One region of the Streptomyces sp. NPDC001902 genome, then DNA from elsewhere that is predicted to be linked to it. Evidence: riboswitches for the same ligand, from Rfam matches in the RefSeq annotation. Region 1 holds a riboswitch; each other region holds the start of a gene.
What was found. Region 1 has a riboswitch for S-adenosylmethionine ahead of ACFYYN_RS13765 (glutathione S-transferase C-terminal domain-containing protein). Riboswitches for the same ligand answer to the same signal wherever they lie in the genome.

Region 2: linked by a shared signal. The riboswitch ahead of thrC (threonine synthase) and the one ahead of ACFYYN_RS13765 (glutathione S-transferase C-terminal domain-containing protein) in region 1 are both predicted to bind S-adenosylmethionine.
Region 3: linked by a shared signal. The riboswitch ahead of ACFYYN_RS08755 (aminotransferase class V-fold PLP-dependent enzyme) and the one ahead of ACFYYN_RS13765 (glutathione S-transferase C-terminal domain-containing protein) in region 1 are both predicted to bind S-adenosylmethionine.

The regions. Positions count from the first base shown of each region.
Region 1 is NZ_JBIATA010000006.1:273,869-278,681, reverse strand. It holds gene ACFYYN_RS13770 (cupin domain-containing protein) at 1-240, shown strand, start outside; gene ACFYYN_RS13765 (glutathione S-transferase C-terminal domain-containing protein) at 316-1,101, opposite strand; SAM riboswitch class IV at 1,303-1,406, opposite strand; SAM riboswitch class IV at 1,576-1,689, shown strand; gene ACFYYN_RS13760 (amino acid ABC transporter permease) at 2,051-3,055, shown strand; gene ACFYYN_RS13755 (amino acid ABC transporter ATP-binding protein) at 3,052-3,828, shown strand; gene ACFYYN_RS13750 (ABC transporter substrate-binding protein) at 3,919-4,813, shown strand, end outside.
Region 2 is NZ_JBIATA010000001.1:543,834-548,646, forward strand. It holds gene ACFYYN_RS02555 (ATP-binding protein) at 1-223, shown strand, start outside; gene ACFYYN_RS02560 (hypothetical protein) at 220-621, shown strand; gene ACFYYN_RS02565 (alpha,alpha-trehalose-phosphate synthase (UDP-forming)) at 618-2,078, opposite strand; gene ACFYYN_RS02570 (glucosyl-3-phosphoglycerate synthase) at 2,352-3,320, opposite strand; SAM riboswitch class I at 3,478-3,605, shown strand; gene thrC (threonine synthase) at 3,624-4,813, shown strand, end outside.
Region 3 is NZ_JBIATA010000004.1:2,120-6,932, reverse strand. It holds gene qcrB (cytochrome bc1 complex cytochrome b subunit) at 1-549, shown strand, start outside; gene trpD (anthranilate phosphoribosyltransferase) at 678-1,742, shown strand; SAM riboswitch class IV at 1,870-1,986, shown strand; gene ACFYYN_RS08755 (aminotransferase class V-fold PLP-dependent enzyme) at 2,138-3,532, shown strand; gene ACFYYN_RS08750 (Lrp/AsnC family transcriptional regulator) at 3,575-3,856, opposite strand; gene ACFYYN_RS08745 (rhomboid family intramembrane serine protease) at 3,853-4,632, opposite strand; gene ACFYYN_RS08740 (hypothetical protein) at 4,747-4,813, shown strand, end outside.

The DNA.
Region 1 (4,813 bases):
ATCTACGTGGTGAGCGGGCACCCCGAGTTCGTCTTCCTGGACGACTCGGGCGACGCGCCCGAGGAGGTGCGCCTGCGCACCTCGCCCGGCGACTACGTCTTCGTCCCCCCGTTCGTGCCGCACCGCGAGGAGAACCCCGACCCCGCGCAGGAGGCCGTGGTCGTCATCGCCCGCAGCACCCAGGAGGCCGTCGTGGTCAACCTCCCCGGTCTGTACGCCCTTCCGGCCGAGGACGCCTGAGCGGCCGGACCCGCGGACCCATGCAGCCGTCCCCGACCTCCGCCCCCCTGGCGAGGGCGGGGACGGCTGCGTGCGTCAGGGGGCGGACGCGAGCGCGGCGGCCGTCCGCTGCGCACGGAACGCCGGGTGCCCGCCGAGACGGGCGACGTACGCCGTGAGGCGGCCGTAGGAGCAGAGCAGACCGCTCGCGAGGTGGGAGAGGGCCACCCACACGTCGACGTCGGCGGCGGTCAGGTGGCCACCCAGGACGTAGGGCCCGCAGGCCAGCCGGCGGTCCAGCAGGTCGAGGGTGGCGTGCAGGGTCCGCAGGGCTGCGTCACGGTCGGCCGGTGCCCCGTCCGCGGCCAGTTCGGCGGCTCTCGTCACGCCCGTGTCGACCGTGTGCCGGAGGGCCTCGATGTCGGGCAGGAGGGCCGGGGGACACAGCGGGGGTACGGAGGCGCAGCCCTCGGCGCCGAGGCGGCCCGCGAGGTCGCCGAGGATGTCCGGGGTGTGGTTGCTGACGACCCGCCCGGTCCACCGGTCGCACAGCGCGGGCACGGTGAGCGGTCCGTCGTAGTGGTGCCACGTGGCCTCGTAGGCCGCGCGCAGCGCGGCGAGGGCGGTGTCGCCGACGGCTCCCGCAGGGACGGGCGTCGTGACGACGGAGTCCCGCAGCCCCAGCAGGTCGAGGGTGATGGCGACCCGTTGCGAGAGCGGGCACCCCGGCGACAGGAACAGCTCGTACCGGCGTGGCGCGGGGTAGAAGCCGCCGGCGAGGTCGACACCGATGCGGCTGCGGAAGCGGTCGGGACGGGACGCGCGCGGCAGAGCCGAACAGGAGGCGTGGAGTGCGGGGTCGAGCGGGATCGTCTCGGTCATGCCCTCTCCAAGGCGTGGCGGGCCGCCGGTCGCCCCCTGGGGGCACCGGCGGCGGGACGGCTGAAGGTCCTGGGTGGAGGTCAGCCGGCCGCGCCGAACGAGCTGCAGACGCGCAGGAAGTCGATGTGCAGACGTCGGGTGAGGAGGAGGGCTCGTGCCCTGGGCATGTCCACCTCCCCGGCTCGGGGCCCGCAGGACGCGGGACCGCGCTTGCCCCGCCGCGCCGACGGGACCAGGTCGTCACCCGGGGCACCCCACCGCGATGTGAGGGTTGCCGGTCAGCGGGCCGGGGCCGATGACCCACCGTGCCGCGGGGCGGTGTGGTGGGCGCTGACGATCGTGACCTGCCCATCAGTGTCGAGTCGTCAAACCCCGTGCGTCAAGGGACGCGTACGCGTCTCATCGGACCGCTCACGATGTGAGACGGCGTCGTTGACATTCCCACGGGGCCGTGCCTAACTTACGCCGCAGATCGGTCATGAGCTCCGGCGCGAGCCCGGCTCGCCGGCCGGCGGCCCCCGTGTCGCGGTGGGACGCCCCGGATGACGACCGGACCGGACGGTCCGATGACGACGGTGGACGCGAGGCCCCGCGGGGCGGAACGGTGACGGTGACGACGATGCACGCAGCCCCGGGGACGGCCGCACAGCGGCCCCACGGCCGCGTCCCGTCGCACCCGCGGCTCCCCGTCGCCGCGCACCACGTCCCCGGTGCCTCCTGTTGCGCGTGTACCGCGCACTGTCGCGCCCTCTGTCAAGGCTGACGGCTTCCTGAACCCCGGCCCCCGCCGCTGACGCGGCGGCGTGCCCTCCCGCCCGGACCCGCCCGGGCCCGCCCGGGCCCGCTCCGCCCGCCTCCCCGTCCCATCGCCACGCCCGCCGGACACCCGATCCCGGCGGGGCCGCTGCCGCGTGCGCGACCGGGGCGTACCGAACCGCTGGAGTCCCCCATGACCGAACCACCCGGCATCGCCGTGTCCTCCCGGCCGGTGCCGCCCCCGCCCGGAACGCCCGCCGGCGGAACGCTCCCCGCACCACGACCCCCCACCGCACAGCGGGTGTTGCCGCTGCGGCGGCGCGGACGCTGGATCGCCACCGCGGTCGTGCTCGTGCTCGTCGCCCAGATCGCCCACGGCCTGGTGACCAACCCCTTCTACCAGTGGGACCGCTTCGCGTACTGGTTCGTCCGGCCGTTGATCCTGGACGGGCTGCTCATCACCCTGGAGGTGGCCGCGTACAGCGCGGTGCTCGGCCTGCTCGGCGGGATCGCGCTCGCACTGGCCAGGCTCTCCGGCAGCCCCGTGCTGCGCGCCGTCAGCTGGACGTACACCTGGCTGTTCCGCTCGGTGCCGCTCATCGTCGTGCTGCTGTTCCTGTACAACTTCAGTGCGCTGTACCAGACGTTGAGCCTGGGCGTGCCCTTCGGGCCGGCCTTCCTCACCTTCGACGAGTCCAGGCTCGCCACCGACTTGGTGGTGGCCGTCGTGGGTCTGAGCCTGAACGAGGCGGCCTACGCCTCCGAGGTGGTGAGGGCCGGAATCCTCTCGGTGGACCAGGGCCAGCACGAGGCGGCCGCCGCACTCGGCCTGCCCAAGCGCTACCAGTTCGCCAGGATCGTGCTTCCGCAGGCATTGCGGTCCGTCGTCCCCAACTACGTCAACCAGCTCATCGGGCTGATCAAGGGGACCTCGCTGGTCTTCTACGTCTCGCTGCTCGACCTGTTCGGCTCGGTCCAGAGCATGGGCAGCACCTACCCCGGCGACATCGTGCCGCTGCTGCTGGTCGCCACCGTCTGGTACGTGATCCTCACCAGCGTCGTCTCCGTCGTCCAGTTCTACGTCGAGCGGCACTACTCGCGCGGCGCGCTGCGCACCGTCCCGCCGACCCCCCTGCAGAAACTGCGGATCGCCCTGGGCGACCTGCGGGCCCGCGTCCGGACGGAGACCGCGACATGACCACCGACATACGGCCGGCCGCCGTCGAGGTCCACGACGTGCACAAGTGGTACGGCGCCCACCGGGTGCTGGACGGGATCAGCCTGACGGTCCGGCCCGGGGAGGTCACCGTCGTCATCGGGCCGTCCGGATCCGGCAAGTCCACGCTGCTGCGGGTCATCAACCACCTGGAGAAGCCCGAGGCCGGTCACGTCAGTCTGGACGGGGAGCTCATCGGCGTACGCCGGCACGGCACCCGCCTCAGGGAACTGAGCGAGCGGGTGATCCTCACCCAGCGCAGCCGGATCGGCTTCGTCTTCCAGAACTTCAACCTCTTCCCGCACCTCACCGTGCTGGACAACGTGGCCGCCGCCCCGGTGGCGACCGGCCGGCTGCGCAAGCCGGAGGCGCGCGAGCTGGCCCGCACCCTGCTCGGCCGGGTGGGGCTGGCCGACCGGACCGCGGCCTATCCCCGGCAGTTGTCCGGTGGCCAGCAGCAGCGCGTGGCCATCGCCCGGGCCCTCGCCCTGCGCCCCGGCGTGATCCTCTTCGACGAACCCACCTCCGCCCTCGACCCGGAGCTCGTCGGCGAGGTGCTATCCGTCATCAAGGACCTGGCCACCAGCGGCACCACCCTCGTGATCGTCACCCACGAGATCGGCTTCGCCCGGGAGGTCGCCGACCGCGTCGTCTTCCTCGACGAGGGCCGGATCGTCGAACAGGGCCCGCCCGAGCGGGTGCTGAACCACCCCGAACACGAGCGGACGAAGGAATTCCTCAGCAAGGTCCTCTGACCGCTTCCCCGCGCTCCACGGACCACCGAACGACGAACGACGAACGACGAACGACGAACGACGAACGACAGACGACGGACAAGGACGGCCATGCGCACTCTTCGCCCTCGCGGCAGACTCATCCGTACCCTGACGGCCACCGCCGCCCTCACCCTCCTCGCCGGCGGACTCGCCGCCTGCGGGAGCGACAGCGAGGCCTCCGCCACCATCGGCGCGGGATCCTCCACCGGAACGGTCACCGTGGGCAGCCTGTCCAACGGCGCGGCCAAGGAGACCACGCTGAAGGTGACGGAGGTGAAGTCCATCAGCGCCGGACTGCCCAAGGCCGTCGCCGACAAGGGCGAGCTGGTCATCGGCGTCGGCGCGCTGCCCGCCGGCTTCGCGCCGCTGGCGTACGTCGGCGGCGACCAGAAGACCCTCACCGGCGCCGAGCCCGACCTCGGCCGTCTGGTCGCGGCGGTGCTGGGACTCGAGCCCCGGCTCAAGAACTCGACGTGGGAGAACCTCTTCGTCGGCATCGACAGCGGCAAGGTCGACGTGGCCTTCTCCAACGTCACCGACACCGAGGAACGCAAGCGGAAGTATGAGTTCGCCTCCTACCGGGAGGACAACCTGGCCTTCGAGGTCCTCAAGGACAGCACCTGGAACTTCGCCGACGACTACCGGAACCTCGCCGGGAGGACCGTCGCGGTCGGCTCCGGCACCAACCAGGAGAAGATCCTCCTGGAGTGGCGGAAGAAGCTCCGGACGGAGGGCAAGGAGCTGACCGTCAAGTACTTCCCCGACAACAACAGCACCTATCTGGCGCTCAGCGGCGGGAAGATCGACGCCTACTTCGGCCCCAACCCCGGCATCGCCTACCACATCACCCAGGTCGCCACGACCCCCCACCCCACCCGCAACGCGGGCAAGTTCTCCGGCGCCGGTGCGAGCCTGCAGGGCCTGATCGCCGCGACCGCGAAGAAGGACAGCGGGCTCGCGAAGC
Region 2 (4,813 bases), on a different contig from region 1:
CGCGGGATCCCCCGAGTGCGAGCTGACCCTGGACGACCTGGCCGCGGAGGGCGTGCGGGCCACGGTCAGCGACCGCTCCCCCGTCCTGCCGGTCCCGGCCCCCGGGCTGCCGGACTGGGCGGCCGAACGCGGGCGCGGCCTGCACCTGATCGCGGCGGCGGCGCACCGGTGGGGCGTGCGGCCGACCCCCGACGGCAAGCAGGTGTGGGTGGTGCTGCGGTGAGGCCCGGCTCGTGGACCTGGCTGGACGACACGGCGTTCGGGCCGGTGGCGTTCCTGCTGCTGGCCCATCCGCACGGGAGCGGGACGGAGGAACTTGCCGCGCTCCTCGGGCTCGCCGAGCCCGGGCGGCGGCTGCCGGAGCTCGGCGAGCGGATCGCCGTCCCGCGTCCCGGGCGGGCCACGGTGCGCGGCCCGGACGGCGGCCCGCTGCTGGAGGTCGCGGCCGGGGACCGGTGGTCCGCCTTCGTCTCGGGCGGCGGACCGGTCGCGCTCGTCGTGGGGCTGGACCCGCTCGCCCGCCGCGCGCCGCTGCCGGAGGTGGAGACCTACCTCGCCCTGGGCACGACCGCCGGACGCATCCGGCTGGGGATCAGCCGGCGGGCGCGCTCACGTTCCTAGCCCAGCGCCCGCAGCTGGTCCAGGAACCACTGTTGCGGGGGGAGCGCCGTCGAGGCCGCCGCGAGTCGCTTGGTGGCCTCGGCCCGCTCGCCGTGCGAGACGGACAGCGCCTGGTGGAGGGCGTTGGCCGTGGCCCGGATGTCGTACGGGTTGACCACGAACGCGTCGTCGGCCAGCTCCTCGTACGCCCCCGCCTCGCGGGAGAGCACCAGCGCCACGCCGTCGTCCGAGACGACCGGGATCTCCTTGGCCACCAGGTTCATGCCGTCGCGGATCGGGTTGACCAGCGCGACGTCCGCCAGGCGGTAGGCGGCCAGGGAGCGCGCGAAGTCGTCCTTGACGTGCAGGACCACCGGCTGCCAGCCCGGCGTGGCGAACTCCTCGTTGATCTCCTCGGCCAGGTCGGAGACCTCGTCCGTGTACTCCCGGTATACGGCCAGGTCGTGACGGGAGGGGTAGGCGAAGGCGATGTGCACCACGCGCCCCTGCCATTCGGGGTGGTCGCGCAGCAGCTGCGCGTACGCGAGCAGGCCGCGGATGATGTTCTTCGACAGCTCGGTGCGGTCCACGCGCACGATGACCTTGCGGTCCGGACCGCCCACGGCCTCCTGCAGCGACGCCAGGCGCTCGTCCACGTCCGGCTGGTGCGCCCGCTCCCGCAGGAAGTCGGCGTCCGCGCCGAGGCCGTGCACCCCGATCCGCGTGGTGCGGCCCTTGTAGGTGATCGTGAGGCTGCCCTCGTCACGGATGACGGAGGCGCCCAGGACGTCGGCGCAGCACGCGGCGAAGGCGTCCGCCCAGCGCCGGGTCAGGAAGCCGGCCCGGTCGGCGCCGAGGATGCCGCTCAGCACCTCCGCGGCGACGTCGTCGGGCAGCAGGCGGAAGTAGTCCGGCGGGGCCCACGGGGTGTGCGAGAAGTGGCCGATGCGCAGGTCGGGGCGGCGCGAGCGGAGCAGCTGCGGCACCAGCGCCAGGTGGTAGTCCTGCACCAGGACGGCCGCGCCCTGGCCCGCCTCGTCGGCCAGCGCGTCGGCGAAGGCGGCGTTGTACGCCACGTACGCCGCCCACTGCTCGCGGAAGTCCTCGTCGAAGACGGGTTCCAGCGGGGTCTGGAACAGCATGTGGTGGATGAACCACAGCACCGAGTTGGCGATGCCGTTGTAGGCCGACGCGAAGGTGTCCGCCGGGATGTCCAGCATCCGTACGTGCTGGCCGCCGGTGTCGGCGGTGGGCAGCCGGCCCGTGCCCCCGGAACTGCGCAGGACGGCGGCCCGGTCCCCCTCGCCGAGCGCCGCGCAGACCCAGACGGCGTCCGCGTCCGGCCCGATCGCGCTCAGGCCCGACACGAGTCCGCCGCCGCCGCGGCGGGCGGTGAGCGTGCCGTCCTCGCGGAGGCTGTACGACACGGGGCCGCGGTTGGACGCGACCAGTACGCGCGCGGCATGCGATGCGACCATGCGGCCAGCCTAGCCACGCATCCCCGGCCGCAAACGTACGAGCTAGCCCAGCCGGGGGTTTCCGGCCGTGACCTGTTGCGGGTCGCCGCGGGTTCGGCCTGGGGGGTTGCGGGCAGTCGTCCCGCTGGGCGGGACGGGTGGGCGCACCCCACCCACCGGCGTGCACACGCCGACGACACCCGCGGTACCGCACAGGCGCGGCGCCGTCGGGGGTTTGTGCCTACCCGTTCCGCCTGGCGGCGGACCGCCTGCCCACAAACCCCGGGTCAGGCGTCACGCCACCGCGCGGTGGGCGTATTCGGGGACCGTCCGCATCGGGGGGCGCTCATCCGTCGCGACCTCGTGGACGCGGGGCTCGAAACCGCCGTCCGGGGAGCGGTCGAACTGCGTGAGGACGGGCCGCACGAGATGGCCCCTGGCCAAGCGGATCTGCGCCGTCCGGTAGATCGCCGCGGCCATGCGGCCCAGTGCCTGGCCGTCCTGGTGCCGGTGGTGCCGGACCCCCACGTCGACCTGGGCCAGCGCGTCGAGCCCGACCGTGTTGAGCGCGTCCACCAGCAGCCCGAGCTCGACCCCGTACCCGACGGGGAACGGCAGCCGCTCCAGCAGCGAGCGGCGCGCCGCGTACTCGCCGCCCAGCGGCTGGACGAAACCCGCCAGCTGCGGCCAGTGCAGGTTGAGCAGCGGCCGCGCCACCAGCTCCGTCACCCGGCCCCCGCCGGCCGGGACCACCGTGCCGCCGGTCTCCAGGGGCCGGTCGTACATCGCCTTGACCAGCTGCACGTCCGGGTCCGTGAGCAGCGGCCCGACGATCCCCGACACGAACCGCGCGTCGAACTCGCGCAGGTCGGAGTCGACGAAGCAGACGATCTCCCCGCGCGTCACGAGCAGCGAGCGCCACAGGACCTCGCCCTTGCCGGGCAGCGCGGGCAGCCGCGGGAGCACCTCGTCCCGGTGGACGACGACCGCGCCCGCGGCCGCGGCGACCTCGGCCGTGCGGTCGGTCGACCCGGAGTCCAGCACGACGAGTTCGTCGACCAGCGGCACCGCCTCGCTCATCAGCTCGCGGCGGATCGTCCCGACGATCGCCCCGACCGTGGCCTCCTCGTCGAGGGCGGGCAGCACGACGCTGACCGTGCCGCGCGCGCCCGCGGCGCGCTTGGCGGCGAGCAGTTGCGGCAGGGGCCTGTGGTCGGCGGTCCAGGACCGCCGCTGCAGCCAGCCGGCCACCTCGTCGAGCACCGGGTTGCTCCGTTTCTGCCCGTCTCGCAGGACGGACGGCCCATGACCAGGTTCGAGGTCGTCGGTTACAGTCTTGAACACGAGGCATGACCATCGTATGTCCGCGGTGATCGCGCCCCGTCCGACAAATGCCCGGGCCCTGCGCCCGGTGCCATACCGCTCATCCAGAGGGGCAGAGGGAACGGCCCGTTGAAGCCCCGGCAACCCTCCCGCCGACCGCGAGGTCCAGGTGGGGAAGGTGCCAATTCCGTCTCGCGGCGAAATGCGCCGTGAGGAAGATGAGGAGAAAGGGCCTCGCCTGACATGGCTGCGCAGACCGTTGCACCCGCGTCCACCGATTCCGCCTTCGGCCCCGCGTCCGCGCTCTCCTGCCGCGAGTGCGGTGAGCGTTTCCCGCTGGAACCCATCTTCGCCTGCGAGGTCTGTTTCGGGCCGCTCGAAGTGGCGTACGACCTCCCGGGCGGCGACCCCGAGACCCTCCGCAAGCGGATCGAGTCCGGGCCGGACAACATCTGGCGCTACGCGCCGCTGCTGCCCGTCCCCGCGGACGTGGCCTCCAAGCCCAACCTCAACCCGGGCTTCACCAAGCTGGTCAAGGCGGACAACCTCGCCCGCGAACTGGGCGTCACCGGCGGCCTGCACGTCAAGGACGACTCCGGCAACCCGACCCACTCCTTCAAGGACCGGGTCGTCGCCATCGCCCTGGAGGCCGCCCGCACCTTCGGCCTCACCACCCTGTCCTGCTCCTCCACCGGCAACCTGGCCGGCGCCGTGGGCGCCGCGGCCGCCCGGGCCGGCTTCCACTCGTGCGTGTTCATCCCGCACGACCTGGAGGAGGGCAAGGTCGTCATGGCCGCGGTCTACGGCGGCGAGCTGGTCGGCATCGAGGGCACCTACGACGACGTCAACCGCTTCTGCAGCGAGCTGATCGGCGACCCGATCGGCGAGGGCTGGGGCTTCGTCAACGTCAACCTGCGCCCCTACTACGGCGAGGGCTCCAAGACGCTCGCGTACGAGATCTGCGAGCAGCTGGGCTGGCGCCTGCCGGACAACATCGTCATCCCGATCGCCTCGGGCTCGCAGCTGACGAAGATCGACAAGGGGCTGCGGGAGCTGATCAAGCTCGGCCTGGTGGAGGAGAAGCCCTACCGCATCTACGGGGCGCAGGCCGAGGGCTGCTCCCCGGTCTCGACCGCCTTCAAGGCCGGCCACGACGTGGTGCGCCCGCAGAAGCCGAACACGATCGCCAAGTCGCTGGCCATCGGCAACCCGGCCGACGGCCCGTACGTGCTGGACATCGCCCGCCGCACGGGCGGCGCCGTCGAGGACGTCACCGACGAGCAGGTGGTGGACGCCATCCAGCTGCTCGCCCGGACCGAGGGGATCTTCGCCGAGACGGCCGGCGGCGTGACGGTCGGCGTGCTGCGCAAGCTCATCGAGAACGGGCAGCTCGACCCGGCCGGTGAGACCGTCGTCCTCAACACCGGCGACGG
Region 3 (4,813 bases), on a different contig from region 1:
ACCGGTGACAAGCGCGAGCACCACCTGCTGGACCGGCCGCGCAACCGGCCCGTCCGCACGGGCATTGGCGCCGCCTGGATCAGCCTCTACCTGATCCTGCTCGTCGGCGGTGGCAACGACCTCTTCGCCACCCGCTTCCATCTGTCGATCAACGCGATCACCTGGGTGGTCCGGATCTCGTTCTTCGTGCTGCCGGTGCTGGTCTTCGTCGTCACCAAGCGGATCTGCCTGGGTCTGCAGCGACGCGACCGCGACAAGGTGCTGCACGGTCGCGAGACCGGCATCATCAAGCGGCTCCCGCACGGTGAGTTCATCGAGATCCACGAGCCGCTGGAGCAGGGCTCGCTGTTCAAGCTCACCCAGCACGAGCAGCCCAAGCCGCTCGAGGTCGGCCCCGAGGTCGACGAGAACGGCGTGGAGAAGAAGGTCGGCCCCACCGCGAAGCTGCGCGCGAAGCTGTCCCGCGGCTACTACGGCGAGGGGACGCAGATCGACAAGCCCACGGTCGAGGAGTACGAGGAGATCACGAGCGGCCACGGTCACCACTGATCACTGAAGCTGTGCCACCGGGCAGGGTCCCGTCCATCCGATGGACGGGGCCCTTTCCCGTTCCCCGGCGCCGATAGGCTGGAGCCGAAGGATTCCCGTCGCACGTCAGACCCCATGGAGTGTGGACCATGAGCGTTGTGAACCCCGCCGGAGGCGCATCAATGGCGGGCGGCTCCTGGCCCGACGTCCTGGGTGCGCTGCTGAACGGCAAGGACCTGACCGCCGCGGAGGCGGCGTGGGCGATGGACCGGATCATGAGCGGTGAGGCCTCGGACGCCCAGGTCGCCGGCTTCATGGTGGCGCTGCGGGCCAAGGGGGAGACCGTCGAGGAGGTCACCGGCCTCGTCGAGTCGATGTACGCGCACGCGGAGCCGCTGCACATCCCCGGCCCCGCCGTGGACATCGTCGGCACCGGCGGCGACCGGGCCAGGACGGTGAACATCTCGACGATGTCCGCCATCGTCATCGCCGGCACGGGGGCCAAGGTTGTCAAGCACGGCAACCGCGCCGCCAGCAGCGCCAGCGGCGCCTCCGACGTCCTGGAGAAGCTCGGCATCAACCTCGACCTGCCCGCCGACCGGGTGGCGAAGGTCGCCGAGGACACCGGGATCACCTTCTGCTTCGCGGCGAAGTTCCACCCCGCGATGCGGTTCGCCGCCCCGGCCCGCCGCGACCTGGGCATCCCCACCTCGTTCAACATCCTCGGCCCGCTGACCAACCCGGCACGCGTGGGCGCCTCCGCCGTGGGGTGCTTCGACACCCGGATGGCCGGGCTGATCGCCGGCGTGCTGGCCCGCCGCGGCTCCTCCGCGCTGGTGTTCCGGGGCGACGACGGGCTGGACGAGCTCACCGTCACGTCCACCTCCCAGGTGTGGGTGGTGCGGGACGGGAAGGTCGAGCAGGAGTCCTTCGACCCGCGCGACGTCGGCATCGAACTGGTGCCGATCGAGGCGCTGCGGGGCGCGGACGCGGCGTACAACGCCGACGTCGCCCGGCGGCTGCTGGCCGGCGAGACGGGCCCGGTGCGTGACGCGGTGCTGCTCAACTCGGCGGCCGCGCTGGTGGCGCTGGAGGGCGCGGGCGGCTCGCTGACCGACCGGATCGCGGCCGGGATCGCCCGGGCGGCCGAGTCGGTCGACTCGGGTGCGGCCGCGCGGACGCTCGAGCGGTGGGCGGCGGCCACGCAGGCGTAGTCGCGGGAACGACCGTGGAGGGCCGGGGCCGTTGCCCCGGCCCTCCGTGCTGTCCGCCCGCGGGCGGACCGTCCGGGATGCGGACCGCGGCTTGCGGCGCCCCGCGCGTGTGGCATGATGCTGCGCAGGTCACGAGTGACAGCGACACGGCCCCGGCCCGCTGTCCGGCAACCCTCCTTCCGTGGCGGGGTGCCCCGGGTGATGACCAGGCCGCAGGCAGCGAGGTCTGCGGCAAGCGCGGTCAGAGGAGTTCCTCCATGAGCAAGCGAATGCGCTAGGGCCTTTCGGGCCCCCAGCCGTCCTCCCCCCTCCCCGGGCCTTCGCCCGTCGTGCCGAGGGCTGTTCCGTCATCACTGACGTCCCGTCACTCCCGCATGCTCCCAGGAGAGTTCGCCATGTCGCTGCGCCCTGCCCTGCCCTCGTCCGTCCACGCCGCGCTGCCCGTGCTCGGGCGCGACGTCCTCGTGCCGCTCGTGACCGGGGGCGAGGTCGGCTACGCCGCCCTCGACTACGCGGCCAGCGCGCCCGCCCTGCAGCGGGTCTGGGACGACGTGGCGGCCTACGCGCCGTACTACGGCAGTGTCCACCGGGGGGCCGGCTACCTCTCGCAGCTGTCGACGGACCTGTTCGAGCAGAGCCGTGCCACGGTCGCGGAGTTCCTCGGCTGCCGCCCCGACGACCAGGTGGTCTTCACCCGTTCGACCACCGACTCGCTGAACCTGCTGGCCGCCGCCGTACCGGCCGGCACGAGCGTCTTCGTCTTCGAGACCGAGCACCACGCGTCCCTGCTGCCGTGGCGGAACGCCGACGTGACCTACCTGGGCGCCCCCCGCACCCCGGGGGAGGCCGTGGCGACACTGGAGCGGGCACTGGCCGCCCGGGAGTCGTACGGACCGGCGCTGGTCTGCGTGACCGGGGCGTCCAACGTGACCGGCGAGCTGTGGCCGGTGCGGGAGCTGGCCGCGGCGGCCCACGCGCACGGGGCCCGGATCGTGCTGGACGCGGCGCAGCTGGCCCCGCACCACCCGGTGGACATCGCCGAACTCGACGTGGACTGGGTGGCCTTCTCCGGGCACAAGCTGTACGCGCCGTTCGGCTCCGGTGTGCTCGCCGGCCGCGCCGACTGGCTGTGTGCGGCCGAGCCCTACCTGGCCGGGGGCGGCGCCTCGCGGCGGGTGGCCCGGCGCGCGGACGGCGGCGTGGACGTCGACTGGCACACCACGGCCGCCCGGCACGAGGCCGGCTCGCCCAACGTCATCGGCGCCTACGCGATCGCCTCGGCCTGCCGCGTGCTGACGGAGGCCGGGTTCGACCGGCTGGTCGAGCGCGAGCAGGCGCTGGTGGCGCGGGTGCGGGCCGGACTGGCCGAGGTGCCCGAGGTGAAGGTGCTGTCGCTGTTCGGCGACGACGCCCCCCGGGTCGGCGTCATCTCCTTCGTCGTCGAGGGCTGGAACAGCTCCCACTTCGCGGCGGCGCTCTCCGCCGAGTACGGCATCGGCGTCCGCGACGGCCTCTTCTGCGCGCACCCCCTGGTGCGCACCCTGCTCGGCGGCGTTGACCAGGAGCCGGGTGAGTGCGGGGCCCCCGACGCCGCCTCCGGCGAGCCCGCCCGGCCTTCGGCCGGGGGTGCCCCCACGCTCAACGCCATCCGCGTCTCGTTCGGCGCGGGCACCCCGGACGAGCACGTGGAGCGCTTCGTCGCCGCGGTGCGGGAGCTCGTGGCGGACGGTGCCAAGTGGCGCTACCGCACCGAGGACGGCCGCTGCGTCCCGGACCGGGACCAGGCCTGAGCGGCCCGGTCCGGCCCCGCAGCACCGCGCCGGGCGGACCGGTTACGCGTCCAGGCCGATGGCGAAGGCCGTCTCGAGGTCGTGCTGGGAGTAGGTGCGGAAGGCCACGTGCGTGTCCGTGGCCTCGACACCGGGGATCTTGCTGATCCGGCCGGGGATGACGTCCGCGAGCTCGTCGTGCCGGGCCACCCGCACCATGGCGACCAGGTCGTACGTGCCCGTGACGGAGTAGACCTCGCTGACGCTGTCGAGCGCGGCGATGGACTCCGCGATCTCGGGGATACGGTCGACGCTGGTCTTGATGAGCACGATCGCGGTGATCACGGCTGTAGGTCTCCTTGGGTCGCCCTGGCTGCGGGCTCAAGCTTAGGCGTTGCGCGATAGCACACCCACGCGCACAGGAAGCCGAAGACGAAGCCGGTGATGTGGGCGAGGTAGGCCACCCCGGGACCGGTCTGCTGGATCTCGCCGGCGAGCCACTGCAGCACGAACCAGAAGATCAGCACCATCCAGGCCGGGAAGCGCAGCGGCAGGAAGAAGAGGAAGGGGAAGACACTGGTGACCCGGGCCTTGGGGTAGAGGTAGAGGTACGCGCCGAGCACCCCCGAGATCGCGCCGGACGCCCCGACCAGGGTCTGGGTCGAGGAGGCGTGTCCGAGCGCGTAGCCGTACGTCGCCAGGTAGCCCGAGACGACGTAGAAGAGCAGGAACCGGAAGCGGCCCATGCGGTTCTCGACGTTGTCGCCGAAGACCCAGAGGAACAGCATGTTGCCGAGCAGGTGGACCCAACTGCCGTGGACGAACAGTGCGGTGAGCACCGACACGAACGGCGAGGTGGCGAAGGACCCCAGCGGCGGGCAGTCAGCCGGCATCGGCACCTGCGCCAGGGGGATCCGGCCGTGCCAGAGCTCGGCGGGGATGACACCCCAGCGGGCGAAGTACGTCGCCTGGGCGCACACCTGATCGTGGCCCATGCCGTACATGTAGTTGAGCCCGGAGGACGGGCTGATGAGGAAGAGCGACGCGCACAGCCCGATCAGGGCGTACGTCACCACGGGTGTGCGGTGGACGGGGTTCTTGTCGTACACCGGGATGACCATGGACCGATCATGACGGAACGGGCGTAACGGTCGCGGGGCGCCTCGCCGCAGCGCGGGGGACCACCGAGGCCGTAGGGTGACCGGAACGCATCCGCGCGACCGAGGAGACGACCGATGCCGGTGCCCCTGCCGACCGCCACGACCCGCTGGCGTTGCTCCCTGTGCGGCAACCTGACCCGGT